DNA from 3 places in the Priestia sp. SB1 genome. Region 3 is predicted to be linked to each of the others. Evidence: predicted binding sites of a transcription regulator. Region 3 holds the regulator's gene; each other region holds the start of a gene.
What was found. The regulator Rex, encoded in region 3, represses fermentation and respiration genes when NADH is low (regulators of the CRP and FNR family bind a similar motif). The targets are predictions, from matches to a motif close to TTGTGAAATATTTCACAA.
Positions count from the first base shown of each region.

Region 1: the regulator Rex is predicted to act here: its motif matches at 4,661-4,678, upstream of WKH56_RS25810 (cytochrome ubiquinol oxidase subunit I).
Region 2: the regulator Rex is predicted to act here: its motif matches at 5,963-5,980, upstream of WKH56_RS31480 (L-lactate dehydrogenase).

Region 1 is NZ_JBBJSS010000007.1:301,844-312,148, forward strand. It holds gene cydC (thiol reductant ABC exporter subunit CydC) at 1-427, opposite strand, end outside; gene cydD (thiol reductant ABC exporter subunit CydD) at 427-2,139, opposite strand; gene cydB (cytochrome d ubiquinol oxidase subunit II) at 2,139-3,155, opposite strand; gene WKH56_RS25810 (cytochrome ubiquinol oxidase subunit I) at 3,142-4,548, opposite strand; gene WKH56_RS25815 (threonine/serine exporter family protein) at 4,849-5,304, opposite strand; gene WKH56_RS25820 (threonine/serine exporter family protein) at 5,319-6,080, opposite strand; gene WKH56_RS25825 (LacI family DNA-binding transcriptional regulator) at 6,225-7,235, opposite strand; gene WKH56_RS25830 (alpha/beta hydrolase) at 7,331-8,107, opposite strand; gene WKH56_RS25835 (sugar porter family MFS transporter) at 8,299-9,684, shown strand; gene WKH56_RS25840 (glutamate-5-semialdehyde dehydrogenase) at 9,958-10,305, opposite strand, start outside.
Region 2 is NZ_JBBJSS010000012.1:42,657-52,961, reverse strand. It holds gene WKH56_RS31510 (Gfo/Idh/MocA family protein) at 1-708, opposite strand, end outside; gene WKH56_RS31505 (hypothetical protein) at 877-1,014, opposite strand; gene WKH56_RS31500 (YhcU family protein) at 1,139-1,531, opposite strand; gene WKH56_RS31495 (RluA family pseudouridine synthase) at 1,687-2,598, shown strand; gene WKH56_RS31490 (methyl-accepting chemotaxis protein) at 2,636-4,654, opposite strand; gene WKH56_RS31485 (cation diffusion facilitator family transporter) at 4,796-5,671, opposite strand; gene WKH56_RS31480 (L-lactate dehydrogenase) at 6,005-6,961, shown strand; gene WKH56_RS31475 (lactate permease LctP family transporter) at 7,024-8,604, shown strand; gene WKH56_RS31470 (zinc-binding dehydrogenase) at 8,702-9,694, opposite strand; gene WKH56_RS31465 (IseA DL-endopeptidase inhibitor family protein) at 10,110-10,305, shown strand, end outside.
Region 3 is NZ_JBBJSS010000022.1:1,203-11,507, reverse strand. It holds gene WKH56_RS34495 (AAA family ATPase) at 1-851, opposite strand, end outside; gene groL (chaperonin GroEL) at 1,010-2,641, opposite strand; gene groES (co-chaperone GroES) at 2,709-2,993, opposite strand; gene WKH56_RS34480 (CPBP family intramembrane glutamic endopeptidase) at 3,293-4,021, shown strand; gene WKH56_RS34475 (YdiK family protein) at 4,018-4,245, shown strand; gene tatC (twin-arginine translocase subunit TatC) at 4,272-5,027, opposite strand; gene tatA (twin-arginine translocase TatA/TatE family subunit) at 5,043-5,228, opposite strand; gene WKH56_RS34460 (redox-sensing transcriptional repressor Rex) at 5,282-5,920, opposite strand; gene WKH56_RS34455 (ABC-F family ATP-binding cassette domain-containing protein) at 6,380-8,314, shown strand; gene tsaD (tRNA (adenosine(37)-N6)-threonylcarbamoyltransferase complex transferase subunit TsaD) at 8,570-9,586, opposite strand; gene rimI (ribosomal protein S18-alanine N-acetyltransferase) at 9,583-10,032, opposite strand; gene tsaB (tRNA (adenosine(37)-N6)-threonylcarbamoyltransferase complex dimerization subunit type 1 TsaB) at 10,046-10,305, opposite strand, start outside.

The sequences.
Region 1 (10,305 bases), on a different contig from region 3:
ATAAAATAACAGCTGAGATTGTTGGAAGAATGGTACGCAAGAACAAGTCTTGTAAACTTTCAATATCTTCAGCGAGAACCGCTAAAACATCTCCCGTTCGATAGCGGGATGTAGCAACTAACGGTTCAATCAAATGATAAAGACGTGTACGCATCTTAGCTAAAATGCGAAGAATAAAATCGTGACTAACAAGACGCTCCGCATAACGAAAGGCGGCTCGACTTAAACCAAATGTACGCACAAGCACAATGGGAACGTACACCAGTAAGATTGTTTCTGGACGTAAGGAAGAAGCTGAAATCAAGTAACCTGATGTGAACATTAGCGCACAAGCAGAACCAATCGTTAACAAGCTTAGTAATAAGATAGAAAAGATACGATATTTATACGTTTTAAAGTAGGGCCATATCCAACTTTTATATTTCATCATATCTCCTCCTCTTCATGTAAAAATTGATAGTAAGCTCCTTTTTTTCGAATCAGTTCTTGATGATTGCCGACTTCTGCAACCTTTCCGTTCTCTATTACAACAATGAGGTCCATATCTTTCATCCAATGCAGACGGTGCGTAGCTAAAATAAATAACTTGTCTTGAAACATCGTTAAGATATCTTGCTTTAATTCATATTCCGTTTCAATATCTACTTGCGCCGTTGGTTCATCAAGCATAATAATAGGGCGATCGCTCAGAAACGCCCTAGCTAGGGCAATCCTTTGAGCTTGGCCGCCGCTAAGCTGCCGTCCTCCATCTCCTATCACTTCATTTTCCTTCTTAGGCATCTGTTGAATCGTAGATAAAAGTCCTGCTTTCGTGAAAGCATCTTCATAATCATAAGAACCGCCTCTATCCTGATAAAATTCAATATTTTCTTTCACTGTTCCATTAAAAATAAATGGGTGCTGAGGGATATACGTAATCTGCTTTTGCCAAGCATCTGAGCGTAAATCAACCGGCACGCCGTTTACTTCAGCAGACCCTTCTGTAAATTGTACAAAGCCGCTCAGTATATCAATAAGCGTCGATTTTCCAGCTCCGCTTTTTCCTATAATCCCAATTTTTTTACTTCCTTTAACATGAAGTGACACATCTTCAAGAGAAGGCGGCTGCTCTTCGTCATATTTTAAGGTGATATGACGCAATTGAATTTCACTGTTTTCCGTCCAATCAGGGACATCTTCTTCTTTAGCCGACGGTTTTTCAGCCTGCTTTACAATCTTAATTAATGCATCTCCAGATTCTTTTCCGTCTAATGTTGCATGATAATCGTTTCCGACTTCCCGTATCGGCAGGAAGTATTCAGGCGCCAGCAATAAAATCATAAGTGCAGGCTCTAACGTCATCGAACCGTTCACTAGCCGCAAACCGAGCATAACAGCCACGATGGCTACAGATAACATCGTAAAGAAATCTAAAGCAAACGTAGATAAAAAAGCAATTCGGAGCGTTCCCATTGTCGCTTTTCGATAGCGGTCACTGACTCTTCCAATCGTTTCAGCATGCTCCTTACTTTTCCCGAGAAATGTTAACGTTTCTAATCCTCGAAGCGAATCTACAAAGTGATTGGACAGCACATGATACGTCTCCCATTGGCTATCTATTTTTTTCTGGGCAGCCAGTCCAAGTAAAATCATAAATAAAATTAAAATGGGCATAGTTACAAGCAAAATAATGCCTGAAAGCTGATCTTGATACCAAACGAAAGCGAGCACTAGCCAAGGTGTAACGCTGATGGCGGCCAGTTTAGGCAAAAACAGCTCAAGATAAGCGCGAAGCTTCTGTAGGCCTGTGGTGATGAGCGTCACCAAGTTTCCTGTCCCTTCATTTTTGGTAAAGCGCGGTCCGAGTGCAAAAATGCTTTTCATGACCGTCAAACGAAGTTCCTGAGTCGTTTTGACTCCAAATTGATATGCTGTTTTTTTCACTATAAAACTTACGATCTGACGAACCATAAAGGCAGACAAAAACAATCCGATTGCTTTTGTCTGCGAAGTTAAACTTTCACCATGAAAAAGAGCAGTAATTACTTCGGCAAGCCACTTAGCTTGAAAAATAATGGCTACACTTTGAATAGTAATAAGCCCTATTAACACGGCAAGAACCATTTTTATTCCGTTGTAAACCATTAAATTTCTACCCATTAGTACTCCATATGCTCCTTATGATCTACACGTTTTCTAAAAACGTAGTAGCTCCAAATTTGATAACCTAACACAAAAGGCAGTAACGCAATAGCAGCGTAAGACATAATTTTCAAGGAATAATTCCCTGATGCTGCATTATGAATCGTTAAACTATAGCTTTCATTGACTGAACTAACCAAAACGGTTGGAAACAATCCTGCAAATATAGAGGAAATTGATAAAATTAAAATTAAGCCAGACATAGCAAAGGCCCATCCGTCTTTTTTCCGTGTAAGGAAAAATCCTGCTAGTAAATACACGAAAATACCGATAAAAAATGTGTATAGCATCAAGCGGCTATGATTGCTGAATAAATTTGTTTCAAAAAACGTCATGCCTGAAAAAATAAGAAGCAGCAAGGCATTAACAGGCAAAAGCTTCATGGCAACTTTTCGTGAACGATCTCTAATGTCATCCATCGTACGGATCGTCGCAAAAATAAGTCCGTGCCATAAGCAAAGCATCGTTAGCGTCACGCCGCCCGTTATGGTATATAGATTCACAATATCCGAAAAGCCGGCATTCATTTGCATGTTGCGCTCAACAGGCAATCCTTTCATTAGTGCTGAAAATAAGATGCCGAAAATGAGCGGTGGAAAAAGACTTCCAAAGAAGATAACCCAATCCCACGCATTTTTCCACGCTTGTTTTTCAACTTTTCCTCGAAATTCAAATGCTACACCGCGTCCGATAAGCGAAAGCAACAGAAGAACAAAAAGAACATATGACCCGCTTAATAGCGTTGCATACCAGTTTGGAAAAGCGGCAAACATAGCACCGATTGCTGAAATTAACCAAACTTCATTTGCATCCCAAAAAGGACCGATTGTATTAATAAAAGCTCGTCGCTCTAAGTCGTTTCTTCCTAAAAAGCGAGACACCATTCCAATCCCAAAATCAAAGCCTTCTAAAAAGATAAAACCAACAAACAGAATGGATACTAGCAAATACCAGAATTCATTAAGAGAAAACATTGTATCCCTCCTTTGTAAACGGATCAGTTGATGTTACTTTTGTATGTGCTTCGTGATCGTGATCTGGACCTTTTTTAATTTCTTTAACGAACAAGAACACCATAATCACAGCTAAAATTAAGTAAAAGAACGAAAACGAGATAATAGAAAATAGCAATTCGCCTGCTGTTACACCAGGAGACACGGCATCTTCGGTTTTCATATAGCCAAATACAACCCAAGGCTGACGGCCAATCTCTGTCATAATCCAACCTGCTGAGCTTCCAAGGAACGGAAAGGCGATGGCAATCGTCATAATACGTAAAAATAGTTTGCTTTCTTGAAGTTTTTTACGAGAAAGCAAGTACGTACCCCAAATGCCTAATGCACATAATACGCCACCTAGACCAGCCATAATGCGGAAACTCCAAAACGTTGTTCGAACGGGTGGAATATAATTTCCTTCTCCATATTTCGCCGTATACTGCTGCTGCAGCTCATTCATTCCAGGAACGGAGCCTGAAAACTTACCGTATGATAAGAAGCTTAATAAGTAAGGTATTTTGATTTCACTCGTATTTTTCTTTTCATCAGGGTGAATATTTGCTGTTACTGTCCAAGCACCTGGACTTCCGCTGTTTTCCCATAATCCTTCACTTGCGGCCATTTTCATCGGCTGTGTTTTAACTAAATATCCGGCCTGTTCATGCCCAGATAGTGCAATTCCTACACCTGAAACTAGCCCTACAAGGATAGCAACTTGAAATGATTTTTTAGCAAAAACCACATGTTTTTTCTTCAAGAGCATAACAGCGCTGACACCCGTGATAAAAAAGGCGCCTGTTGCAAACGAACCTAAAATTGTATGAGGGAATTCGACCCACAGCTGACCGTTCGTTAATAATTTAAAGAAGTCATTCATTTCCAAACGGCCATTATTTAGCTCCATTCCGACCGGATGCTGCATAAAAGAATTAGCCGTTAAAATAAAGAACGCTGAAAAGATAGTACCTAGACTAACAAGCCAAATACATAGACAGTGCAGCCATTTAGGCAAACGATCCCACCCGAAAATCCACAGCCCGAGGAACGTGGACTCCATAAAAAACGCTAGCAGTGCTTCAATAGCAAGCGGCGCACCAAATACATCTCCTACAAATCTTGAGTACTCTGACCAGTTCATGCCAAACTGAAATTCTTGTAAAATACCTGTTACGACTCCGACAGCAAAGTTAATCAGGAATAAGTGCCCCCAAAACTTTGCCATCTTTTTATACTGTTCATCTTTTTTTACTACGTACATCGTTTCCATGATCGCTACTAAAAAGACAAGGCCGATAGACAGCGGTACAAAGATAAAATGAAACAGCGTCGTTGATGCAAATTGAATACGTGATAGTATGACTGTATCCATCTTCTTTCTCCTTTCATATATAAGAACATTCATCATTTCCATAGATACTTTGCTCATTCCTGAGCATCTTTTACTTATATTGTGAAACATTGAGCATAACAATTCGAGAAATATGCTCAACATTTCACAAACATATGTAATGTCTCTCTTTCTATTTACATAGTATAGTCTATTTTTTTAGCTGTGCACGTACATTTTTTGAACGTTTTTAGACTAAAACGTGACTTTCTTGTGACAAAAAAGGGCAGGATCTCTTTATTTTTTCATGAAAAAAGCACGCTCTGATTTGAGCTTGCTTCTCTACGGTCGATATTTTGCTTTCGCATTTAATTTAGATTGACGAATGATTTGGTTAATGACTTCAGAAAATACAATACCAATGGCAATTGAACCTGAAATCATAAAGGCTTTTGCTGCAAGACTAATCGCTTCATTATAATTATTTTCTACAAAGTTACGCATGGCATCGTATGCTGTTCCCCCTGGAACGAGCGGAATAATACCTGCTACCGTGAAAATAATGATCGGCGTACGATAAATTTTTGCGTAAATTTGACTAATAATAGCAATAAAAAAGGCCGATGCTACAGTGCTTGGAATTTCATCTACACCATAGAACGTTAGCAAATAGTAAATGAGCCAGCCAATCATTCCGACAAAGCCACTTTTTAATAATGATTCACGTGGAACATTAAAAATAATCCCAAACGCTGCTGAAGCAATAAAACTTGTAATTATCTGCTCTACGATATGCATATGATGCCTCCCTTCTATAGAAGCGTAAATACAATGGCAATACCTGCACCAATAGCAAATGCCGTCAGAAACGCTTCTGCTCCTTTTGATAATCCAGACAGTAAATGTCCCGCCATTAAATCTCGCACTGCATTGGTAATCGATAACCCAGGAACGAGAGGCATAACGGATCCAATAATAATTTTATCAATTTGCGTTCCTAGTCCTGAAGCGACTAAAAGAGCTGATAAAAGTCCAATAACTAACGAAGCGGTAAACTCAGCAAAAAAGCGAATCGGAATAAGACGGTGGAAATACACCACGGTTAAAAATCCGAGACCTCCTGAAAACATCGCTGGAATAAAGTCCGTCCATAAACCTTGAAACATGATTAAAAAGCATCCGCTAGAAATGGATGCAGCTGCAAGTTGAACCCATAGTGGAAAAGCTACGTTCGTTGCTTCAATTTCTTGTAGCATTTCATACGCTTCCTCCAAGGAGATGTTTCCTTGACTGATGGTTCTTGAGACGCTATTTACCATAGTTACTTTTTTTAAATCGGTCGTTCGTTCGGAAATACGAATTAACTTCGTTTTCGTCGGTTCTTTCGTTTCAAGTGAAAACATAATCCCTGTTGGCGTCACATAGCTGTGGGATTTTTTTATACCGTAAGACGCTGCAATCCGCATCATTGTGTCTTCTACTCGATACGTTTCTGCTCCGCTTTCTAACATAATTTTACCTGCTAGTAAGCTAACGTCCATAATTTCATATTTATCTAATTTTTGTTGTGTCATCAAATCGCTCCAAACATATTAAAGCTTGGTTTTTTCCCCTACAGCATACAGTGTATAAGAAAGAGGGAAGTGGACGCAATGGTTAATGCAAAAAAGTGTGGACTTTTTGTCTCACACTTTCAGGAATAGTATATACATTCCTTATCAATTCATACGTTTTGTGGTCTCACGCTCTACTAATACAGGTGCCATTTTATACTGTACCTGATCTATTTCTTGCTGATCCTGAATTTGCTGAAGTAAGAGGTTTACTGCTTTTTCAGCCATTTTTTCCATCGGTTGACGGATGGTTGTTAGCGGAGGTTGCGCTTCACTAGCTTCTGTAATATCATCAAACCCTATAACAGACAAATCCGCTGGAACGTGAAGTCCGTTTTGCCACGCACAGTGTATCACTTTCAGAGCAATGTAATCCGTAGCACAAATAAGCGCAGTTGGGGGCTCTGGATGATGAGCTAGCTCATTTATAAACTGATATAGTTCATCTGAGTTATTCATATCTTCTTTCACAAACTTTGCGTTTGCTGACGGTACATATTGATAAAAAAGAGACAGACGGTGCTCCACTCCGCTTACAGCTTTTCCAACGAACCCGATATTATTATGGCCAAGGTCCGTTAAGTGAGCAACAGCTAATTGCATTCCCACCGCATCATCTACATGTACAATTGGCCAAAGTGCAGAAGAGCCGTCTCCTGTAAGAGAAACGTAAGGCGTTTGATATTGTTTTAATACGTCTACAAACGGATGCGGAGCGGCTACATAATCTAATAAAATGACTCCATCAAACCAATGATTCATCATCACATTTAATTGACGCTCAGCCGTTGTTTCTTGGTAATCCGTATGGCCAATAAGAACGTCCATCCCTCGACTTTGAACTTGCTGCTGTACCTTTTTTAACAGCTCGATTAAAAATGGGTCTTTTAAATCTCTAATTAATATCCCGATAATCCCTGTTTTTTGGGCCCGCAGAGCTGCCGCAAATGGATTTGTCTGATACCCTAAATGAGCTGCTGCTTTTAGTACTTTTTGTTTTGTTTTTTCACTGATTTTAATTTTACCGTCTTTATTATTGAAGATTCTTGATACCGTAGCTAATGAAACACCCGCTTCTTTTGCTACTTCTGTAATCGTGACTTTTTTTCTCCCCATTCGTACCGACTCCTATTTCCTTTTAGTCTATCGACCAAGTAAACATTTTTCTTTATTATACTACTAGAAGTCGGAACCACCCAAAACTACCTTCCCTACTTTTCACTAAACAGCCACTTTAACACATCTTGAATTTTTTGATCCCAATATGCCCAGTCGTGACTTCCTTTTCCTTCTTCATATGTAAAACAAATAGGCTCTTGCTTACATCGCTCGGAAAAACGTTTATTTTCCTGATATAAAAAATCTTCCGTTCCACAGCATTGATAAATACGCGGAGTCACTTCTCCATAGCGCCGGCGATTTTCAAGCAGCCAGAAAAGATCATCCTCAGGTCTAATAACAGGCGGCATGCCAAAAATCAAAGGATAATCTAGGAACTGAACTTCCCCTCGCTCTCCAAGCCCTTCAATGTCCATCACTCCTGATAAACTGGCAGCTGCAGAAAATTGATGTGGTTTGCGAAACGCCCATTTTAAAGCGCCGTACCCTCCCATAGAAAGACCAGCCACAAAATTATCTTCTCTTTTTTCCGATAACGGAAAGAATGACCTAGCCAATTGAGGAAGTTCTTCTGTTACAAACGTCCAATACTTCTTTCCATAAGCCATATCTCTATAAAAGCTACGATCTACATTTGGCATTACAACTGCAAGTCCTAATTCTGATGCGTAGCGTTCAATCGAAGTTCTTCTCATCCATATCGTATGATCATCAGAAAGACCGTGTAATAAATAGAGCGTAGGGTGTTTCTCACTTCTTGTATTAGTTTGTAAACCAATCTGAGATTTTGTTTGCTGCGGTATCAAAACGTTCATTGAAGTACTTATTTGCAATACTTCTGAAAAAAAATCACATTGAATAAACGCCATATTTCTCTTCCCCCTTACTTTTTCTTCCCTATTGATTGATAACAAAACGTACATAATTCATATAAAAGTTAAAAAATAGTTTGATTATTTACAATTTTTAGTTTAACATAAAAACATCTTTTATGAAAACGTTTTACGTATAACGTTTTTTTAAATTAAAATAGTGAACGCGATTCAAAGGAGGAATTTATATGGGGATAGTAAAAGTAACTTCTGACGAGTATAAAGAGCAAAAAGGAAATCTATTTTTTGTTATTTTCATTTCATGTGCAGCTGCTTTTGGAGGGTTACTTTACGGCTATGACACAGCCGTCATTTCAGGGGCTATTGGATTGATGGAAGTGCATTTTAATCTCAGTCCAACGATGGTAGGTTTTGTTGTATCCAGTTTGCTGCTCGGGGGTGCCGTTGGGGTACTTTCTTCAGGAAAACTGAGTGATCGATTCGGTAGAAAAGGTATCTTGCTTTTAGCAGCTTCTTTATTTATCGTATCCGCAATTATGCAAGCGCTATCTTCAACCATCTCTTTTGTGATTATTTCTCGAATTATTGGAGGGCTAGGCATTGGTATGGCCTCCGTTCTTTCTATTACCTATATTTCTGAAATAGCCCCTCCGCACATGCGCGGCCGCTTAGGCTCTCTTTATCAATTTGCTGTTGCCGTTGGGATTGTTTCTGTCTATTTTGTAAATGACTACATTTTATCTATTGGAGAAGACGCATGGCAGAATTCCACAGGATGGCGCTACATTATCGGTGCTTCTGGGATTCCAGCTCTTTTATTTCTTCTTATCCTTTCTCCTGTTCCTGAAAGTCCGAGGTGGCTAGTAAAAGCAAACCGCACTGTAGAAGCTATGGACATTTTAATTAAAATCAATGGTACACACATTGCACGCCAAGAGCTGTATCATATTGAGCAATCGTTAAAAGAAAATCAACCGGCTTCTCTTTCGCTTTTTAAAGAGGCAGGCCTTCGAAAAGCGTTGCTTATTGGTATTCTACTTGCAGCCTTTCAACAGCTTGTCGGAATCAATGCCATTATTTATTACGCCCCGCAAGTTTTTGAAGCAGCTGGAGCTAGAGGAGATTTATCGCTCCTTGTTACGTCTATGATTGGTGTAGCTGCCTTTTTAGGCGTTCTTTGTTCCATGTGGCTTATCGACCGGATTGGCCGCAAAGCTTTATTACTTATTGGCACAGCCGGTATGGCCGTTACGCAGCTTCTCGTTTCTTTTGGATTTCATTCACAGGGTACTGAAGGCTTGACTACTAGTTTACTTATTGTTTTTTATTTATTTCTTTTTAATATTTCTATGGGGCCTGTTGTATGGGTTGTGATTTCTGAAATTTTTCCTAATCATGCGAGAGGCTATGCAATGTCTATTTCTACCTTTTTCTTGTGGATAGCTAATTGGTTTGTGTCTCAGTTTTTTCCTATTCTTTGGAACAAAGCTGGAGGATCTTTTACCTTTTTATCTTTTATGATTATGTGTATCGCTTCATTTTTGTTTATATGGAAGTGGGTTCCAGAAACAAAAGGAAAGTCACTTGAAGAAATTGAACATATATGGAAGTAAGGGAAGAGGTTGGGGTATATCTAAATGAATCCAATCTAAAGAAAAACAAATGGGATACATGAGCTAAACGGCTTATGACACCGTAGTTGATTTCCGTGCAAGACTTCGCTTTCCGCGGGAGTCTTCATCTCGCCCTCCAATCAACTACTAGAAGAATTTAAACAGATGAAAACTATGTTCACCCTAACAAAAAAACCGAACCACTAATCAAAAATTTTGATCAATGGTTCGGTTTTACTTTGTCTAAAATACTTTCGTCCCAGCCTCTTCTTTTTATCGAATTTGTCCATCTCCGTAAATAATATATTTTAATGTTGTTAATTCCTTTAATCCCATTGGTCCACGCGCATGAAGCTTTTGTGTACTAATTCCGATTTCTGCCCCGAAACCAAACTCTTCTCCGTCCGTAAACCTCGTCGAAGCATTCACATAAACAGCAGCTGAATTAACGCGCTGTAAAAAACGCTGAGCATGAGCATAATTTGTTGTTACAATCGCTTCAGAATGATGTGAACTATGAACATTAATATGGGAAATCGCTTCATCGATATCATCTACGATTTTAACTGCCATGATGAAATCCAAATATTCTTTCTTCCAATCCTCATCCCCTGCTGGAAC
Region 2 (10,305 bases), on a different contig from region 3:
AAATGTCACTAATAAGTTTTCACTTTCTCGAGACCATGCTGTCATGCCAGTAAAATACAGGCTCCCTACAGTGCCATTGTCAAACTTCAGCGAAATACTATTTGAAATATATTCACCATGATTATTTCTGAACCCTGTCACGTGAACGACTTCGCCGAACAAGTGACGGACGAGATCAACAATATGTATGGCAGCAAGCTTCATAAACTGCTCTTCATCTTTACAAAAAGGGGTACTGTCTACAGCAAATCTTGCTTGAAATGAACGGACACTTCCTAGGCTACCTTCTTCAATTAATTCTTTTAACTTCATATAACAAGGCGCATAGCGCTTCATAAAACCTACCATAACTTTTACGCCAGCTTGCTTAGCAGCATCTGAAATCTCTTTTGCTTCTCTTTCATTCATCCCCAAAGGCTTGTCCACATAAACATTTTGTCCTGCTCGAATGCAATCCAGCACCAAAGCAGGATGATCTTCAGGCTGTGCCACAACCACTACTCCATCGCACTTTTCTTGCTTTAGCATTTTCTTATAATCATCGTACGGCGTACCGCTGCTCCCAAATCGTTGAAGAGCAGTTTTTGATCTTTCGATACTGCGTGTGGAAATTGCTTTAATTTCTGCTCCCGCTTCAATAACAGAGGGGTAAATGTTCGTTGATGCGTGAAAGCCTGCACCGATAAAACATAATTTTGCTTTTGTCATGTTTTCGCTCCTATTTATTTTTTGATGGATTTATACAAGTTTGACCATATCACAAGCTCTTTTTGAATGTCCAATAGAAGTCTGAAATATATGATTAAAAAGAGGCCGGTACAGAACTAAATGAATCCAACCTAAAGACGAACAAATCAGATACATGAACTGAACCGCTTATGACACCGCCGTTGATTTCCATGCAAGGCTTCGCTTTCCGCGGGCGGGCGCTGAGCCTCCTCGTCGCTTACGCTCCTGCGGGGTCTCATCTGTCCCGCTTTTTCCGCAAGAGTCTTCGCCTTGCCCTTCAATCAACTGCTGGAAGGACGAAACAGATGAAGTTGTATTCACCATAAAAAAAAAAAACGAACCACTCATCAAACTTGCTGATCAATAGTTCGTTTTTCACTTAGGCTAAAATACTTTTCTCCCAGCCTCTTTAATTTATGTATGAATTATAAAACGATTCATACGAATACGTAATCAAATTGTTTTCTTTTGCAAAACACTCAATGGAAACAGGAAATAAAAACCCGTATTTTTTTAAAATTGCAATATTTTTTTCGAATTGCTCGCAGTCGCTTTCTTCAATCGGCCGATGTTGAATCGCTTCAATTACGGCAATTATTGTCTGAAGGCTACTAATGACTTGCAATGCTTCATCGAGTAAGCCATTATATAAATGGTCTGTACAATAATCTGGATTTAATAATTCATCAGGATTAAGCTTATCTACAGATACATACCGAGGTAACAAGTCATAGCGAAGCTGTTCAGTCAACTCTTCTATGTAATTCTCCATTTCTGGCGGAGCTGCTTGGGCAATTTTCATGGTTACCCCCCCTTTTTTCTCTTAACTTATGTCTCTTTATTTAGCATAACATAAACATAAAACGAGAACTTCAGGTAGTTATTTCCTCCTAATTATTTACAAGTTCTTTTTAAAGATTAAAGGATATTTACTAGTATGTAAGGAAGGGATTAAATATGAGTATACACGGCCAATGGCTAGAAGATAAAATCGCAAAAAATGATGCAGGGCAAACAATTGAAGATTATTTAAAAACGAAATGGCGTATTCCTAAAAAAACGCTGCATCAGTTTCGGATGAATAAAAATGTGCTTATAAACGGTGAACCTTTACCATGGAGGAACACTCTTAAGGAAAATGATAGAGTGTCACTCCCTTTTTTTGAAGCAGAACCTGATGAAATAACACCTTACAATGTTAATATAGAGATTTTGTTTGAAGATGAACACGTGCTAATTGTAAACAAACCAATAAACCTAAATACTCATCCTTCATCAGAGCAGGACCAAAAAACTCTTTTAAATGCTGTAGCTGCTTATTTTCAAAAAATAGGCCTCAAAACAAAGCCTAGACACGTTCACCGTTTGGACAGCGATACATCAGGTGCTATCTTATTCACAAAGCATTTTGTAGCAAGCTCTGTGTTTGACCAGCTGCTGGCTGAACGTAAAATTGACCGGACTTATGTTGCTCTTGTCCAAGGACTCATGAAACAAGAGCAAGGAATCGTTAATGAACCTATTGGACGCGATCGCCATCACGCTACGAGAAGAAGAGTATCTAGAACGGGACAAGCTGCCAAAACATCTTATCGCGTGTTAAAGCGCAATATGGCAAAAAATGAAACGCTTATTGAACTTTCGCTCGAGACCGGACGCACTCACCAAATACGTGTTCATATGAGTCACATCGGCCATCCATTACTTGGTGATACGCTTTATGGCGGAAAGAGATTAAAAGATCAGCAGCAAGCTTTACATGCCATTAAGCTTTCTTTTATACACCCGTTTACACATCAGCGCGTGTCAGCTGTTGCACCTCCAGATCAGCAGGTTTTTTTACCGTACAGCAACTTGTTTTCCTATTAAATAAAAAAGAGCGCCAATAACATATTGGCGCTCTTTTTTATTTAATTTTAAATTGACGAATCAAGTTCGCCAATTCTTCACTAATCTCTTGCAAATGTTCAGCCGATTGAGAAACAGTAGAAATAGCTCTAATTTGTTCTTCTGTAGAAGCCGTAATTTCTTCCGTTCCTGCTGCTGATTGCTGTGCAATAGCTGCTATACTTTGAATGGCCGCTACCACGTCTTCCTTATGCTCATCAATGCTGTCCATGCTGCTTGTTACATGTTCGACAGCCGCTGCCACCTGCTCAATGGTAGTAGCAATTTCACGAAAAGCTTGTTCTGTGTCTCCTACCACAAAGTCTTGAGATTTTGAAAGTTCTTCTGTCCGGTTGCATTCTTCACGAGCAGCCGCGACTTCCCCTTGAATCGCTGCAATCGTGTGGCGAACTTGTTCAGTAGCCTGAGAGGACTGTTCAGCAAGTTTTCGTACCTCTTCAGCTACTACCGCAAATCCTTTGCCATGTTCTCCTGCACGAGCTGCTTCAATACTAGCATTTAGTGCAAGTAAATTTGTCTGATCTGAAATGCTATTAATTGTAAAAATAATAGATTCAATTTCTTTCATCTTACTTGTTAACTCTTCCATTACCGTTTGAACACCGTGAATCGTCTGAGATGATTCGGTAGTTTGGTTGCGAAGCAGCTGCATTTGTTTTAAGCCTTTCTCATTGATGGTTACAGCTTCAATCGTCATTTTATTAATCTCGGAGTTTTGTTCAATGACTTCTTCAATTTGTGAAGATAAACTCATCGTTTTGTGATTAGTAGAGTCAGCGTCAGAAGCCTGCTGCGTGGCGCCGCTGGCAATCTCATGGATAGCCCGGCCAATTTCTTCACTGGATGCAGTTGCTTCTTCAGATACAGCACTCAAGTCTTCAACAGACGTTTTTACTGTCTCAACAGACGTTTGAACCGTGCCAATCAATGTTTTCATTTTAGCTACCATATCGTTAAATAAATGAGTAAGTTCACCAATTTCGTCTTTTGACTTCGTCTGAACCTGAACTGTTAAATCGCCAGCTGTTACTTTGGCTACTTCGTTTTTCAAGCGGCGAATTGGATTCGTAATGATTCTTGAGAAAAAGATGGTTAACACCACTGATAATAAGATGCCAATTAACGCAATCCAGACAATCACATTCAGTAAATGATGAGCGCTTGAGAGCATTTCATTATAAATAAAGGCGTTTCCTATCTTCCAATTTGTTCCTCCAAGAGTATCATATGCCATCACTCTCTCTTCACCTTGAAAGGTATACTTCATGAAATCTTTATTCCGGTCTGCTTCGTACATTTTTTTCATAAATGGCTGATTCATTAAATTTTTTCCAGCTTCTGTTGGATGAACGAGCGCTGTGCCATTTTGATCAAATAAAAATGCATATCCACCGTGATTTACTTCTGCTTTACCTACAATGTTTTTTAATGCATCTAAGTCTAAATCAGTAGCTATAACGCCCAGCACCTTTTGAGTATCTGGGTCCAAAATGGCCTTTGCAATCGTCACGACCGTCTTTTTTGTTGCTGCATCCTCATATGGATCCGTATAAATTACTTGATCAGGTGATGCCACTGCTTGTTTGTACCAAACTCTTGAAGTCGGGTCATAACCTGATCCGTACTCTTGCTTGGGAACAGAATACATTCCTTTATTTTTAGTGCCTATGTATTCAAGTGCCAGGTTTGGATATTTTTCTTTAAACTGCGTAAACTCTTTTTGAACCGTATTCCATGTAAAATACGGATTTTTCTCTTGGTTTGTTTGATTTCCTTCCTGCTTAACAAAATTAACAATTACATCGTTTTCACTATACGTCAGCAACGAACGACTATACATGTCTAAGTACGTATGAATCGTTTCTTTTAACTCTTTCACTTGACTTTGAGACTGAATCTCTACATCTTTTTCTATTTGCGTTTTGGTAAATTGATAAACAGCCCCTGAAACAACTAATAATAAAATAGCTATAAAAATACTAAAAAATACTACGAGCTTTGCACTTAACTTCTTCATTCCCTCACCCTTCTACAAAAATCTTTATATTACTAATAACGGCTTTTCATTTTCATTTTCGAAGAAGTTTTTGTGAATTATTTCAAATTTCCCCAAAAATAAAACCAGCCCATCCTTTCATAATGAAAGAACGTGCTGGTTTTATTTTTGCTTTTCGTATGCATCAGGTTCAATATGAACAAGCGTATCTTTAATCTGATGCTCATCGTTCATCATATGTTCAATTTGATCAGCAATTTCATGACTTTTAATAACATTTAAATGGGGATCTACTTTAACAGTTACATCAATCACGACTTGATTACCAAGCTTGCGCGCTTTCACATCTTCTACTTCTTTTACACCTTCTACAAGCCCAATGCTTTCTTTGTAGTGCCCTAACTTTTCTTCATCAAATCCGTCCGTTAAGGAGTGAGCCGCTTCTTTAAAAATCTCGATGGCTGTTTTACAAATAATAATTCCCACAGCAAAAGCAGCTACCACGTCCAGCCAGGGCAAGCCGAATTGTGAGCCGAAAATTCCCACAACAGCACCTATACTCACAAGTGCATCAGACAAATTATCTTTAGCAACCGCATATAAAGACTGGCTATCAAGTTTTTTAGCAAGCTTACTATTATACCGGTAGACACCACCCATAACAGCAGCCGCTCCAAGACCTACCCAAGCAGCCAGTAAATTAGGCGCTTCAGATTTGTCCATAAATAATGACTGACCCGCGTCGACCAATACTTCTAGTCCGATGACCATCATGATAAAAGAAGCAATAAGTGAAGAGATATGTTCCGCTCTGGAATGTCCATAGGGATGATCATTATCGCGAGGTTTTTTAGAGATTTTTAAGCCGACTAAGACGGCAATTGATGCAATAATATCTGTAACATTATTAAGACCGTCGGCTTTTAAAGCAGAGGAAGCGGTGACACCCGCAATAATAAGTTTACATGCTGATAAAAAGATATATGATAAGATACTAACCCAAGCGCCTTTTTGGGCTTGCTCATAGTAGTTCTCCATCCCTTCCACTCCTTTATTCAAAATAAGCAAACTTAGTGTAACAAATGGATTTCGTGTGGGTCTATAGAAACATTATTGGTTGTTAACATACAAATAGAGAATGTTAAACTCTTTAGCTTTCTGCAAAACAAGTTGCCTTTACTCAACACTTTAAACGTTTAAGATCTTTCTAAATGTGGCACTTCATGTAGAAGAACCCTTTTTTAAATCGCCCTGTAAAATTGTTTACTATTTTTTTTAAGGGTGTGATTTTTATCACAGCCGAGGGTATTTATTCTTGTTACACTAACATTGTGAAAAACATCACAAAATAAAATTCAAAGGATGATACAAATGAAAACACAATTTACACCAAAGACACGAAAAGTTGCCGTTATCGGAACTGGTTTTGTTGGCTCAAGCTACGCTTTTTCAATGGTGAATCAAGGTATTGCCAATGAATTAGTGTTAATCGATATGAACAAAGAAAAAGCAGAAGGCGAAGCACGCGATATCAATCATGGAATGCCATTTGCCACACCGATGAAAATCTGGGCTGGAGATTATAAAGACTGCGCTGATGCTGATTTAGTAGTTATTACAGCGGGCGCTAATCAAGCTCCAGGGGAAACGCGCTTAGATCTAGTTGAAAAAAACGTTAAAATTTTTGAATGCATTGTAAAAGATATTATGAACAGCGGATTTGACGGCATCATTTTAGTGGCAACAAATCCAGTTGATATTCTCGCACACGTTACACAAAAAGTATCAGGATTACCAAACGAACGAGTAATTGGTTCAGGAACGATTCTTGACACAGCTCGCTTCCGCTACTTGTTAAGCGACTATTTCGAAGTAGATTCTCGCAACGTCCACGCTTATATTATGGGGGAACATGGAGATACGGAATTTCCTGTTTGGAGCCACGCGCAAATTGGCGGTGTGAAGCTCGAACATTTTATCAATACTGCTGCTATTGAAAAAGAGCCGGATATGCAGCATCTATTCGAACAAACACGCGATGCGGCTTACCATATTATTAATCGAAAAGGAGCGACTTATTACGGAATTGCGATGGGACTTGTACGCATAACCAAGGCTATTTTAGATGATGAAAATTCTATTTTAACGGTATCTGCTTTATTAGAAGGACAATACGGTATTTCTGATGTGTATATCGGCGTGCCGGCTATCATTAATAAAAACGGCGTGCGCCAAATTATTGAATTGAATTTAACTCCTCACGAACAGCAGCAGCTCGAGCACTCTGCTAGCATTCTTAAGCAAACTCGCGACAGAGCTTTTGTGTAACATCAAAAGATTTTTGCGGGGGACTCCCCCGCTCCCTTGTTTTAAATATGTAGTAGAGGTGTATGAATATGACGTGGACTCAAGTATATAATCCGTTAAATAATATTTGGCTTTCTGCACTAATTGCACTCATCCCCATCATCTTTTTCTTTATTGCTTTAACTCTTTGGAAATTAAAAGGACACATTGCTGCTGGTATTACGGTACTTCTTTCTATGATTATTGCTATTTATTTTTATGATATGCCTGCCTCAATGGTTTTAGGAGCCACAGGCTATGGGTTTTTGTATGCACTTTGGCCCATCAGCTATATTATTATCGGCGCGGTGTTCTTATACAAGCTAACTGTCAAAAGCGGACAGTTTACTACCATTAGGCAATCTATTATTTCAATAACCGATGACCCCCGCTTGCAAATGCTGCTTGTTGCTTTTTCCTTTAATGCTTTTTTAGAAGGAGCAGCAGGATTTGGAGCTCCAATTGCCATTACAGCAGCGCTTCTAGTTGGACTTGGATTCAAACCGTTAAAAGCAGCGGCGCTATGCTTAATTGCTAATACAGCTTCAGGAGCTTTTGGCGCCATGGGGATTCCTGTCATTGTCGCAGGACAAGTATCTGGCATTGATCCAAAAGAAATTGCTCATTTTCTTGGCACGCAGCTTCCGATTATTTCTTTTCTTATCCCTTTTTTACTTGTCTTTATTATGGATGGGATAAAAGGATTAAAAGACGTATGGAAAGCAACGAGCATCACAGCCATTTCCTATGCACTGACGCAGTATTTAACTGTTACATACATCGGCCCTGAACTTCCAAATATCACATCTTCTATTGTGAGTTTGCTTGCTCTTGCTTTTTATATTAAAAGAACAAGCCCGGCAGCAGCTAAAAGCTTCAGCCTGTCACCAAAACAAATTTTAAAGGCTTGGTCTCCTTTTATTCTATTAACGATACTCGTTACGGCTTGGAGCATTTCTTTTGTCAAAACGGCGCTTGAACATCTGAACCTGCTTATTAACGTCCCATTTTTACACAATCACGTAATTAAAGCAGCGCCTTTAGTAAAAGATCCTACGCCTTACGCTGCTGTCTTAAAAATAGACTTATTTGCAGCAACAGGTACGGCAATTCTTATCGCTTGTATCCTTTCAGTTTTCTTGCTTAACGTATCGGCAAAAGTGGCATGGGCCACTCTTTTGGAAACCGTAAAAGAACTATCAAGACCTATTATGACGATTATGATGGTCATTGCTTTTGCTTTTATTTCAAATTATTCAGGACAGTCCTCTACACTTGGATTGGCACTCGCTACATCAGCTGCTTATTTTCCATTTTTATCTCCATTTCTTGGCTGGATTGGCGTATTTCTAACGGGGTCTGTCGTATCGAATAATGCGCTGTTCGGCAACTTGCAGCTAACTACTGCTCAGCAAATTAATGTCTTGCCAATTATTCTCGTAGCGGCTAATACTGCCGGCGGCGTGATGGCTAAAATGCTTTCTCCTCAATCAATCGCTGTCGCTGCTGGAGCAGTAGGTTTAGCCGGAAAAGAGGGTGAACTGTTTAAATACACGCTCAAATACAGCATGGGATTTTTGATACTAGGAGGATTTGTTACCTTTTTATTGGCTTGGTGGTTATGATAAAAAACTGCTAAAAATCCTGTTATTACCTTGTTTCTTTCATTTAAACAAACGTTTGATTATATAAAAAAGTCCCCAGTTAGCGCCGGGGATTTTTTTATTCTGAAATAAGTAAACCTATATTGCCAAATTGTTTTCCTTTATCTAATCGTTCGCAAGCTGCAGCTGCCTCTGACAGCGGATAGAATCTATCGACGATTGGTTTAATTTGATGTTTCTCTATAAAATCCATCATGTCCACAAATTCTTCCTGACTTCCCATAGATGTGCCAAGTATATTGAATTGAGGATAAAAAATAGTTCTTAGAGGCAATTCAACTTCATTTCCAGAACTCGCACCAAAATTAACAATTCTTCCATTTGGCTTTAGTATTTCAAAATACGTCGGAAATAAAGCTGCCCCCACACTATCAAGTATGATATCTACTTTTCTATCGTTGATTTCTTCTTTTAGGTTACTTCCACTGTCTAATGCATAATCAGCTCCGTACTCTAGGGCTTGCTTTCTTTTTTCATCACTTCTAGAAGTAACCGTTACGTCAGCTCCGATAGCTTTTGCGAATAACAAGCCATAAGTCGCGACTCCGCTCCCTATACCAGGAATAAGTAGATGTTCTCCTTTTTTTAACTGCCCTTTTGTAAAGAGAGCTCTATACGCAGTTAAAGCTGATAATGAAAGAACTCCCGCTTGTTTCCAAGATAGATAAGGCGGCTTTTGCACAACATTATCCGCTTTTATGATTACATACTCTGCAAACGTTCCATTCGATGGACCACCTAAAATTTTAGGCGTAAACGGAATGTCCTCTATACGATCCCACTCCAGACTTGGATTAATGATCACTTCTATTCCAATTTTTAAACCTTTTACGCCTTCTCCCACTTCTTCTATAATACCTGCACCGTCTGAACCGAGAATAAACGGCTTATCTCCTTTGCCTCGATTATTCATAACAAATAAATCTCTCCGGTTTAAACCTGCTGTTTTTAACCTTACTTTTACTTCTCCTCTTTCAGGGGGCATCTCCTGAAGATTTCTGTAATTCATGCCTGCTATACCGCTTTTCTCACTGTGTATAATGGCTTTCATGATTTCGCCTCCTCTTAATCTACTCTACTAAAAAGCTCAAAACCGCAAAAGAAATATGCCCAAAAAAAGGAAAATAAACTTTTAAAATCGCTTTTTCATCGTTTTATCTTTATTTTTCTGTATCCTAAAAGTATTCAGCTTCTTTTATTACAGTTTTGTTACAAAAAAAGATTATTTGTAACAAAACGAATATAAAATAGAAAAATCGGTTTAAAAATCCTGATAAATCAACATTTATCCGCAATTCACTTACTATATCTACTTCAAAAACTAGTAAAAATCTAAAAAAATTTAAGAAAAAAAGACAAAACACTTTCTTTTATTACAGATTTATTGTAATATAAATGTAACAAAAGAAATATAAAACACATAATTGTTACATAAATAAGGTTAATTAATTAGGAGTGAGTTAGAAATGAAAAAAATTGGACTAGTTTTATCATCAATCGCTATTTTCTTTACACTAAGCACTGGAGTTACAGCACAAACAACATCTCCAACACTAACGGATGCAAATGCTGTCAAAATTGCAGCTAGTGCCAGCAATCATTTCTGGAGTGCTCTGCACGGTTATAAAAACAAACCATGTACAGAACGTACATTTGAATATA
Region 3 (10,305 bases):
TGTGCACACACATACGAAGCAAGCTCTTGAACATCATCAGGAAGAGAGTAATCTCTTCCCTTTACTAACGCATATGCTTGAATAGCCTTCATAAAGGAAACCGTGCCACGAGGACTAATACCTAATGAAACATGTGGATGAGAGCGAGTTTTGCGAATAATTTCAATGATATAGTTCTTGATCGTATCATCTACATAAATACTGCTTACAGCTTTTTGAGCCTGTACTAATTCTGGAACGCTCATAACAGGTTTGACATCTTCAAGATTAACTTGAGTCGATACGCCATTTAAAATTTGAAGCTCCTCTTCTTGCGTAGGATACCCCATGCTTAGTTTGAATAAAAAACGATCCAGCTGCGCTTCCGGCAAATGATAGGTCCCATCAAAATCAACGGGATTTTGAGTAGCCATCACAAAAAAAGGCGCCGGAATTTCCCGGGTGATACCATCGGTTGTTACATGATGCTCAGCCATTGCTTCTAAAAGCGCCGATTGTGTTTTAGGAGAAGTCCTGTTAATCTCATCAGCGAGTACTATGTGGCTCATGATAGGACCTGGACGAAAATGAAATTCCATGTCTTTTGGACTGTAAATAGAAACACCTGTTACGTCGGACGGCAGCAAATCAGGCGTGAATTGAATTCGTTTAAATTCTGCATCAATCGATTTGGCCAGTGCCTTCACAAGCATCGTTTTCCCCACACCCGGAACATCTTCAAGCAAAACATGTCCTCCTGCAAGTAAAGCAACCAAACTAAGCTCAGATACCTGACGTTTTCCAATCACAATTTGATCGATGTTTTCTAATACTTGGTTTAATTTATTATTAATATGATCCAGCTGAATCAACGACGCTCCCCCTTAAAACTCAGTTAAGCCTTGAGTTTAGTAAGTTTTCCAATAAACATAGTACTATCTTAACAAATTTTAAAAAAATCTGAAAATATTAACGCACACAAAAAAGCGACCAAGTGAGTACTTGGTCGCTTTTTTAGGTAGGGCAGTGATTACATCATGCCGCCCATTCCACCCATGCCGCCCATGTCAGGCATTGCAGGAGCTCCGCCTTCTTCTGGCTTGTCAGCAACAACTGCTTCAGTTGTTAAGAACATAGCCGCTACAGAAGAAGCATTTTGAAGAGCTGAACGCGTTACTTTTGTTGGGTCAACGATACCAGTGTCTAGCATATTTACCCACTCGCCAGTTGCAGCGTTGAATCCAGTTCCAACTGCTTCGCCTTTTAGACGCTCAACGATTACTGATCCTTCTAAACCAGCGTTGTGAGCGATTTGACGTACAGGCTCTTCAATCGCACGCAATACGATGTTGATACCTGTAGCAGTGTCACCGTCAGCTTCGATGCTTGCTACTTTATTATAGATATTTACTAATGCAGTACCACCACCAGCTACGATACCTTCTTCAACCGCAGCACGCGTAGAGTTTAATGCATCTTCAATACGTAATTTACGTTCTTTTAACTCAGTTTCAGTTGCCGCACCAACTTTGATTACAGCTACGCCACCAGCAAGTTTTGCTAAGCGCTCTTGTAATTTTTCACGGTCAAACTCTGAAGTTGTTTCTTCAAGCTGAGCTTTGATTTGGTTTACGCGTGCTAGGATATCTTCTGCGTTTCCTGCACCGTTTACAACTGTTGTATTTTCTTTTGTTACAACAATTTTAGAAGCGCGACCTAATTGATCGATGCCTGCTGTTTTTAAGTCAAGACCAAGCTCTTCAGTGATTACTTCTCCGCCTGTTAGGATCGCAACGTCTTGTAGCATTGCTTTACGACGATCACCAAAACCAGGAGCTTTAACAGCTACAGCTGTAAATGTACCACGAAGTTTGTTCACAACTAATGTTGCTAAAGCTTCGCCTTCTACGTCTTCAGCGATGATTAATAGCGGCTTGCCTTGTTGAACAACTTGCTCTAATACCGGTAAGATTTCTTGAATGTTACCGATTTTTTTGTCTGTGATTAAGATGTATGGATCATCTAATACAGCTTCCATTTTATCTGAATCAGTTACCATGTAAGGAGATGCATATCCACGGTCAAACTGCATACCTTCTACCACTTCTAATTCAGTTGTGAAACCTTTTGATTCTTCAAGTGTGATAACGCCGTCGTTACCAACGCGCTCCATTGCTTCAGCAATTAATTGACCTACTTCTTCGTCAGCTGCTGAGATAGCCGCTACTTGAGCAATTGAATCTTTACCTTGAATTGGTTTAGAGATTGCTTTTAGTTCTTCAACCGCTACAGCTACTGCTTTTTCCATACCTTTACGGATACCCATTGGGTTAGCACCAGCCGTTACGTTTTTAAGACCTTCTCTGATCATTGCTTGCGCTAAAACTGTTGCAGTAGTTGTACCGTCACCAGCAACGTCGTTTGTTTTGCTAGCAACTTCGGCTACTAATTTAGCACCCATATTTTCAAATGCGTCTTCTAATTCGATTTCTTTTGCAATTGTTACACCGTCATTTGTAATAAGCGGTGAACCGAATTTCTTTTCCAATACAACGTTACGACCTTTTGGTCCAAGCGTTACTTTTACAGCATTTGCTAATGTATCTACACCACGTAGCATTGCGCGACGTGCTTCTTCGCTAAATTTAATGTCTTTTGCCATGTTCTTTGACCTCCTCAAGATGTTCTTAATAATCTATTTTTTACGTATGATAAGTTTGTGGTTAAAATTAGCCGATTACAGCTAAAATATCGCTTTCGCGTAAAATTAAGTATTCAGTACCTTCGTATTTTACTTCAGTACCCGCATATTTTGAGAAGATGATACGATCGCCCGCAGCTACTTCTAAAGCTACACGCTCACCGCTTTCTAATACTCGGCCTGTACCTACAGCAACAATTTTACCCTCTTGTGGCTTTTCTTTTGCACTGTCCGGTAACACGATACCGCTTGCTGTTTTTTCCTCAGATTTTACAAGTTCAATCACTACGCGATCACCTAATGGCTTTAACAAGTGAAACAACCTCCTCAAATAATATGTTTGCATTTTTATTAGCACTCAACCTCAACGAGTGCTAACACAATTATTATATTAAAACAAAGTGGGTTTTTTTTGCAAGTATTAAACAAAAAAAATTTAAAATTTACGACAACTACATATAATAGTCTTAGATTTCGACGATTTTGAGAAATAAAGCATTCTTTTCTCTGTTCAATAATATGTATGTTACAATACGAGCAAGAAGAAATTACTAACTTTACAGTACTTCTTCGACATATATACATAAAAACCTTTTAAAGGAGTATAGAAGATTGGAAAAACGTTATTGGTATGTTATCCTCACTTACATCCTTATGCAGTTTTCAGGAGTTGTTGGTATACCGCTGTTAAAATTAACAGGAATGTTTGATGACTATCCAGTTCGAACAGCGAATGTCATGCTTTTGACTTATTGGACTATCATTAGCTTTATCCTTGGTTTACTTATTGTCTTACTGCTGCTGCGCCGTGACATGTCCATGCGTATAGAACATGCTGGAAAAACGATTGCTGTTGTCTGGTCAGTCCTTGGGGTGTTTCTCGCTATGGCTGGTCAAGCTGTAGCAGGTATGATTGAGCACGCTCTTGGCATTACCCAAGTATCTGAAAACACACAAAATATTGTTAATCTTGTTAAAGCAACGCCGTTCCTTATTGTCGTTACGTCTGTTATTGGACCAATACTAGAAGAGATTATTTTCCGAAAGATTATTTTTGGTTCTCTTCACAAACGATACAATTTCTTTATCTCTGCATTTATTAGTTCCCTTATTTTCGCTGCGGTACACTGGGATTTTAAACATTTACTTGTGTATACAGCTATGGGATTTGTATTTGCATTCCTTTATGCAAGGACGAGACTAATTGTTGTACCTATTATTGCTCATGTTTTGATGAATACAATCGTTATTTTATCTCAAACTATTTTTGCAGATAAAATTATAGAAATGCAAAAACAAGCAGAACAAATGCAGTTCATTTTTGGAGGCATGTTTTTATGAAGAATATCCCTTTAACACGAGGGTTTATTTATATTATTATGGGGATTTTATTCACCTACTTGGCAATTCAAAATGCCCAGGAAACCGTCTGGAATTTCCCCACAATCTTATTTGCACTCGTAGCCGCATTCGATTTCAGGTTTGCGGTTCGCATCTTTATCTTGCACTACAAAATTAAAAAATTGCAGCAGCAATATAAAAATCAAGATGATTCATCCAAATAAAAAAACCACTGTTTCAGTGGTTTTTTTTACATACTAACATCTTCTCTTTCTTGCTCTGCCCTTGCCTTTAACACTTTGCGATACGAAATGCGGGAAATAATGATGCTGATTTCATACAAAATTAAGAGCGGCACTGTCACCATCATGTGCGAGAGCAATTCCGGTGGTGTAATAAGTGCGGCAATAACTAGCAGTACGAAATAGGCATATTTTCGAATTTGAGATAAAAACATAGGCGTTATAATTCCTAAACGCGTCAAAAACATAACGACGACAGGAAGCTGAAACAACAAGCCAAAAGGCAGTGTGAGCTGCATTAAAAAAGAAAAGTATTCATTAATGCCAATCACTTGGTTTACATTCAGCTCATCAGAAACGCGCGTCATAAAATCAACGACAAATGGAAACAACACAAAATAAGAAAAAGAGACACCGCCGATAAAGAGAAAAATGGAAACAGGAATATATCCAAGCGTTACCTTACGCTCTTTTTCATATAAACCAGGACTAATAAATGCCCAAAGTTGATACAGTGCAACAGGAGCTGCAAGTACACAGCCGATAATAACAGCAAATTGCATATAAATCTTAACTGGATCTGTTAACCGAAATGCATTCATCGTTAAATTCTTTGCCTCATCAGCATGCTGTAAATAGACAATAACCTTATCCGCTATAAAAAAGCCGCCAATTGTGGCAATCACAAAGAAAAATAAAACAATTAAAATGCGTTTTCGCAGCTCTCCTATGTGATCATATATTGACATTTCTTGTTCGGTCATACTATGATCACCCTTTTACTCTTTGTCATCTACTTGACGCTGTTTATCTTTTTCACGATCTTCTGATGCACCGCTAGCGGCATGCTTAAACTCTCTAAGCGTTTGGCCCACTGATCTTCCTAGCTCCGGTAACCGTTTCGGTCCAAAAATAAGCAGTGCTACAATCGCAATAATAATCCAACTGCCTGCTCCAATCCCCATATTCCCACTCTCCTTATTAATTTAGACTTAAGGAAATCGTAACACAGTCCGCCTTATTCAACAGGATAATTTTTCAAAAAGTAGACGAGCGACTGTAATTCTACAGCAAGATCAATATGATGGAGTCGAATCTCATCCGGTACGTTTAAGCGTGCAGGAGTAAAGTTTAAAATTCCTTTAATTCCGCAACTCACTAAACGATCAGTAATTTGCTGAGCAACAGTGGCAGGAACGGTTAAAATCGCTACTGAGATGTCATCACTCATATAATCTTCCAATTGGTCAAGATGATAGACCGGCACGTCGCCTACTTTCGTACCTACTTTATCTTCTATCACATCAAAAGCGCACTCAATTTTGGTGTTATTATTTTTAATAAAATTATAATTTAAAAAGGCCGTTCCTAGATTCCCTACGCCAATCAGTGCTACTTTCGTTACTTCATCTTGGTCTAACGTTTTACGGAAAAATGTAAGTAAATAATTCACATTGTAGCCGTATCCCTTTTTTCCTAATGCACCAAAGTAAGAAAAGTCCCGACGAATAGTAGCAGAATCCACTTTCACTGCCTCACTTAACTCCGCTGACGACACACGCTGTTTACCAGAAGCATGCAAATTTTTCAAAAAACGATAATAAAGCGGCAATCGCTTAGCCGTTGCTTGTGGTATTTTTAATTGTTCAGTGTTCACGTTGTACCCCCTCAGTTCATGTATGTCATTACTAACATTTTCAAGTCATATTGCATTACCTTTCACAAAGCATCAACCGCTTTGAGGTAGCGCTTCCAATTCTCTCTCTTTTCTCTTGTTTTATATATACTCCGCTTCACACCTCGACGGCTTTTGTCTATTCAGCACTCCTTAAAGTCGGTATGTAGAACGAAGCAATTAGCCCTTCAAAGGATCGGTTTGTTAGTCATGACGGATTTTTTCACATCCATCATAGATAAGTTCAGAGATGCACTTATCTCTTATTTTAACATAGTATCCTGTATAAAATGTGCAGGTAAAATCATTTTATTTCATGAATCAAAACATTCGCTTCATCATTTGTCCTTGTCCCTCTACAAATTACAAACGCTTGTAGGAAGAACTTGTAGTTAAAAATATGTTAAAATACACTATGGATATACTACTAGAGGTGAAAAAATGATTATTCTACAATTGAACGGTATTACAAAATACTATGGGGCAGAACCCATTTTATCGAATATAAAGTTAGAAGTACAATCAAAAGACCGCATTGCCCTAGTGGGACGAAACGGTGCTGGTAAATCAACTTTATTAAAAATTATTGCTGAGCAGCTTTCCTATGACAGCGGAGAAATTATTAAACCTAAGGGTGTTTCCATTGATTATATGGGACAAGATACAGTTCTTGAGTCAACACTCTCCATATGGGAAGAAATGATGACTGTCTTTGCTCCATTAAAGAAGATGGAAAAAGAATTACGTACGCTTGAAACGAAGATGGGTGATCCAGACATTTTTAATGATTCAGTTCAATACGAAAAACTAACCAAAGAGTATGATCAGCTTCAAGTAACGTTTAAAGATTTAGGCGGCTATCAATATGAAGCGGATACACGATCTATTCTTCACGGTTTCCGTTTTTCAAACTTTGACTACAGCACCCCTATTTCCTCCTTAAGCGGTGGACAAAAAACGCGCCTGGCTCTTGCAAAACTGCTTTTAACAAAGCCTGATTTGCTTATTCTGGATGAGCCTACCAACCACTTAGATATTGAAACTTTAGCATGGCTGGAACAGTTTCTGCAAGGGTATGAAGGAGCTATTTTAATCGTTTCACATGATCGTTACTTCCTTGATAAAGTCGTAAATCAAGTGTATGAAGTCGTACAAAAAACAACGGTGAAGTACACGGGCAACTACTCTAAATACCTTGTACAAAAAGCAGAGCGATATGAAAAAGAGTTGCGTCAGTACGAAAAGCAGCAAGATGAAGTCGCAAAGCTGAATGATTTTATTCAGCGAAACATCGCCCGCGCATCGACTACAAAACGTGCGCAAAGCAGACGTAAACAGCTCGATCGAATGGAGTTAATAAATCGACCTAACGAAGGCGAAAAATCAGCTAGTTTTTCGTTTGAAATTGAACGTCAAAGCGGAAATGAAGTCTTAAATCTGGAAGATGTGTCTATCGGATATAATGAACACAACTATGTCGTCCAAGAGGCAAATCTTCGCATTAAAAAAGGGGAAAGCCTTGCGTTGGTTGGTCCTAATGGCGTGGGGAAATCAACTTTATTAAAAGGCATTGTGGATAAACTCAGCTTCAAGACTGGAACCATTTCCTTTGGCTCAAATGTAATGGTTGGTTATTACGACCAAGAGCAAGCCAATTTAACGTCTAATAAAACCGTTTTAAATGAACTTTGGGATGACTACCCAGCCAAACCTGAAAAAGAAATCCGTACAGCGCTTGGAAATTTTCTGTTTTCAGGTGATGATGTACTGAAAATCGTTTCCACGCTCAGCGGTGGTGAAAAAGCACGTTTGGCTCTTGCGAAGCTTATGCTTCAAAAAGCTAACTTCTTAATTTTGGATGAACCTACTAACCATCTTGATTTAGATAGCAAACAAGTACTCGAGAATGCGTTAATTGATTACCCAGGGACTCTATTATTTGTTTCACATGACCGTTATTTTATTAATCGTATTGCCAATAAAATAGCAGAGCTATCTCCTGAAGGAGTAGAAGAATTTCTTGGAGATTATGACTATTATGTAGAAAAGAAAGCAGAAATAGAGGAAATCAAAGAATTAGAAAATATAAAAGCAAACGAAGAACGTACGGTAAAAGTAGATAAACAGTCCTATAAACAAGATAAAGAACAAAAGAAATTGATGAGACAGCGAACGCGCCGCATTGAAGAAATTGAAACTGAAGTAAACAAATTAGAAGCCGCCCAAGCGGCGAATGAAGAACTTCTTTGTGACCCTGAAATTTATCAAAATCACGAAGAAGTATCAAGATTAAACGGTGAAAATGAAAAAATTTCTTCACAGTTATCCACATTAATGGAAGAGTGGGAAGAATTACAGCTGCTTCTAGAAGAGTAGCCTATATTTTTGCGTATCTATTCATCCTGTTTACTTGTTCATGCGCTTAAGAGCAAGCTTTATCCACTCTGTGAATAAATAGTGGATATCTGTCTGATTTTCATAATTAAAACTTGTTGATAACAGGTCCGTGTACTGAGTGCACGGACTTTTCCACATAATTATCCACAGTCAATTCTAAATTTATTGAATATTGTTGATAAATCATTTTTATCCACAAAAAAGGACGAATGAGAAATAAATCTCATTCGTCACTTACTCTTCCAAGTCCAAACCGGGGTTTGCATTTAATGACATATCTGAACGTTTTCCTTGAGCAAATCGTACGCTTGCTGCTGCTCCAATCATTGCGGCATTATCCGTACATAGAGATAGCGGCGGGATAATAAGCTCAATATTTGATAGGGGTTCAAATGCCTCTTCTAGCGCTGCTCTAAGCCCTTTATTAGCAGCAACTCCTCCTGCTAATAAAACTTGCTTAACGTTATATTCCTTTGCAGCTTTAATCGTTTTAGTTACTAACACATCAATGACACTCGCTTGAAAGCTAGCAGCAAGTGTTTGTGGAAGAATCTCTTCACCTTTTTGCTTCGCATTGTGGACAGTGTTAATAACTGCTGATTTTAATCCACTGAAACTAAAATCATAGGATCCTTCTTCTAGCCAAGCACGCGGCAAATCAATTAATGGCTCTCCTTCATGTGCAAGGCGGTCAATATGAGGTCCGCCTGGATATGGAAGGTTTAACGTGCGGGCTACTTTATCGTAGGCTTCTCCTGCTGCATCATCTCTTGTTTCACCGATTACTTTAAAATGACCGTGACTTTCCATGTATACAAGCTCCGTATGCCCGCCAGATACAACTAGCGATAAGAGCGGGAATTCTAGTTTTTTGATTAGCTGATTTGCATAAATATGTCCTGCAATATGATGAACACCAATTAATGGCTTTTGATGTGCAAATGCTAGCGCTTTGGCTGCATTTACGCCAATAAGAAGTGCTCCCACAAGCCCTGGTCCTTCCGTTACAGCTATTGCATCTATATCTGCAAACGTCAAGTTCGCTTGATTTAAAGTTTCTTCAACTACTACTGTAATTTGTTCTACATGATGACGAGATGCAATTTCCGGTACGACACCGCCAAATCGTTTATGGCTTTCTATTTGAGAGGCCACCACATTGGCTACAATTTCATGACCGTTTCGAATCACAGCTGCTGCTGTCTCATCACAGCTTGTTTCTAATGCTAAAATTAATTGATTTTCATTCATAAATTCACCCACATAACTAATGCATCCTCATTGTTATCAGAATAATAATTCTTACGAATACCTCCAGGTTTAAAACCTAGCTTTTGATACAATGATTGTGCAATATGATTAGATACCCTAACTTCTAATGTCATTGACGTAGCACCTAGTTTTCGAAGAACGTCCATCACGTTGCGCAGCAGCAATTCACCGAGTCCCTTGCCTCGGTAGTCTGGCAATAGCGCAATATTGGTTACATGTGCTTCGTCAATAACAATCCACGTTCCGCAATAACCAATAATATTTTCCCCTTCTTCCATCACAATGTAGGTTGAAAATTGATTATTGGTTAACTCATTTTGAAATGCTTCTGCACTCCAAGGTGTCGTAAAAGACTTCTCTTCGATTTTCACTACTTGATCAATATCTTTAACTTCCATTAAACGAAACTTAATTGTTAGTTTCATGTTATACCTTCTTTTATCCTTTTTGCTGTGAAGCAAGCCAGTTGGCTTCTGCTTCAGCTAAACGAATGTAGTTCGGAACAAAAGTATGCACAGACTGCGGCTCTTTCTTCATTCCTAAGAAAGCCAATTCACTTGGTCTTGGGTTAAACTGCTGAACATGGGCAAATACAGCTTGTTCACTCAACACTTCTTTTAACGCCTCTTCATGCATGGAAAGATCATTGCCTATGAATAAAATAGGTTTGTTGTATGACTTTAAATGTTCCGCCCAGT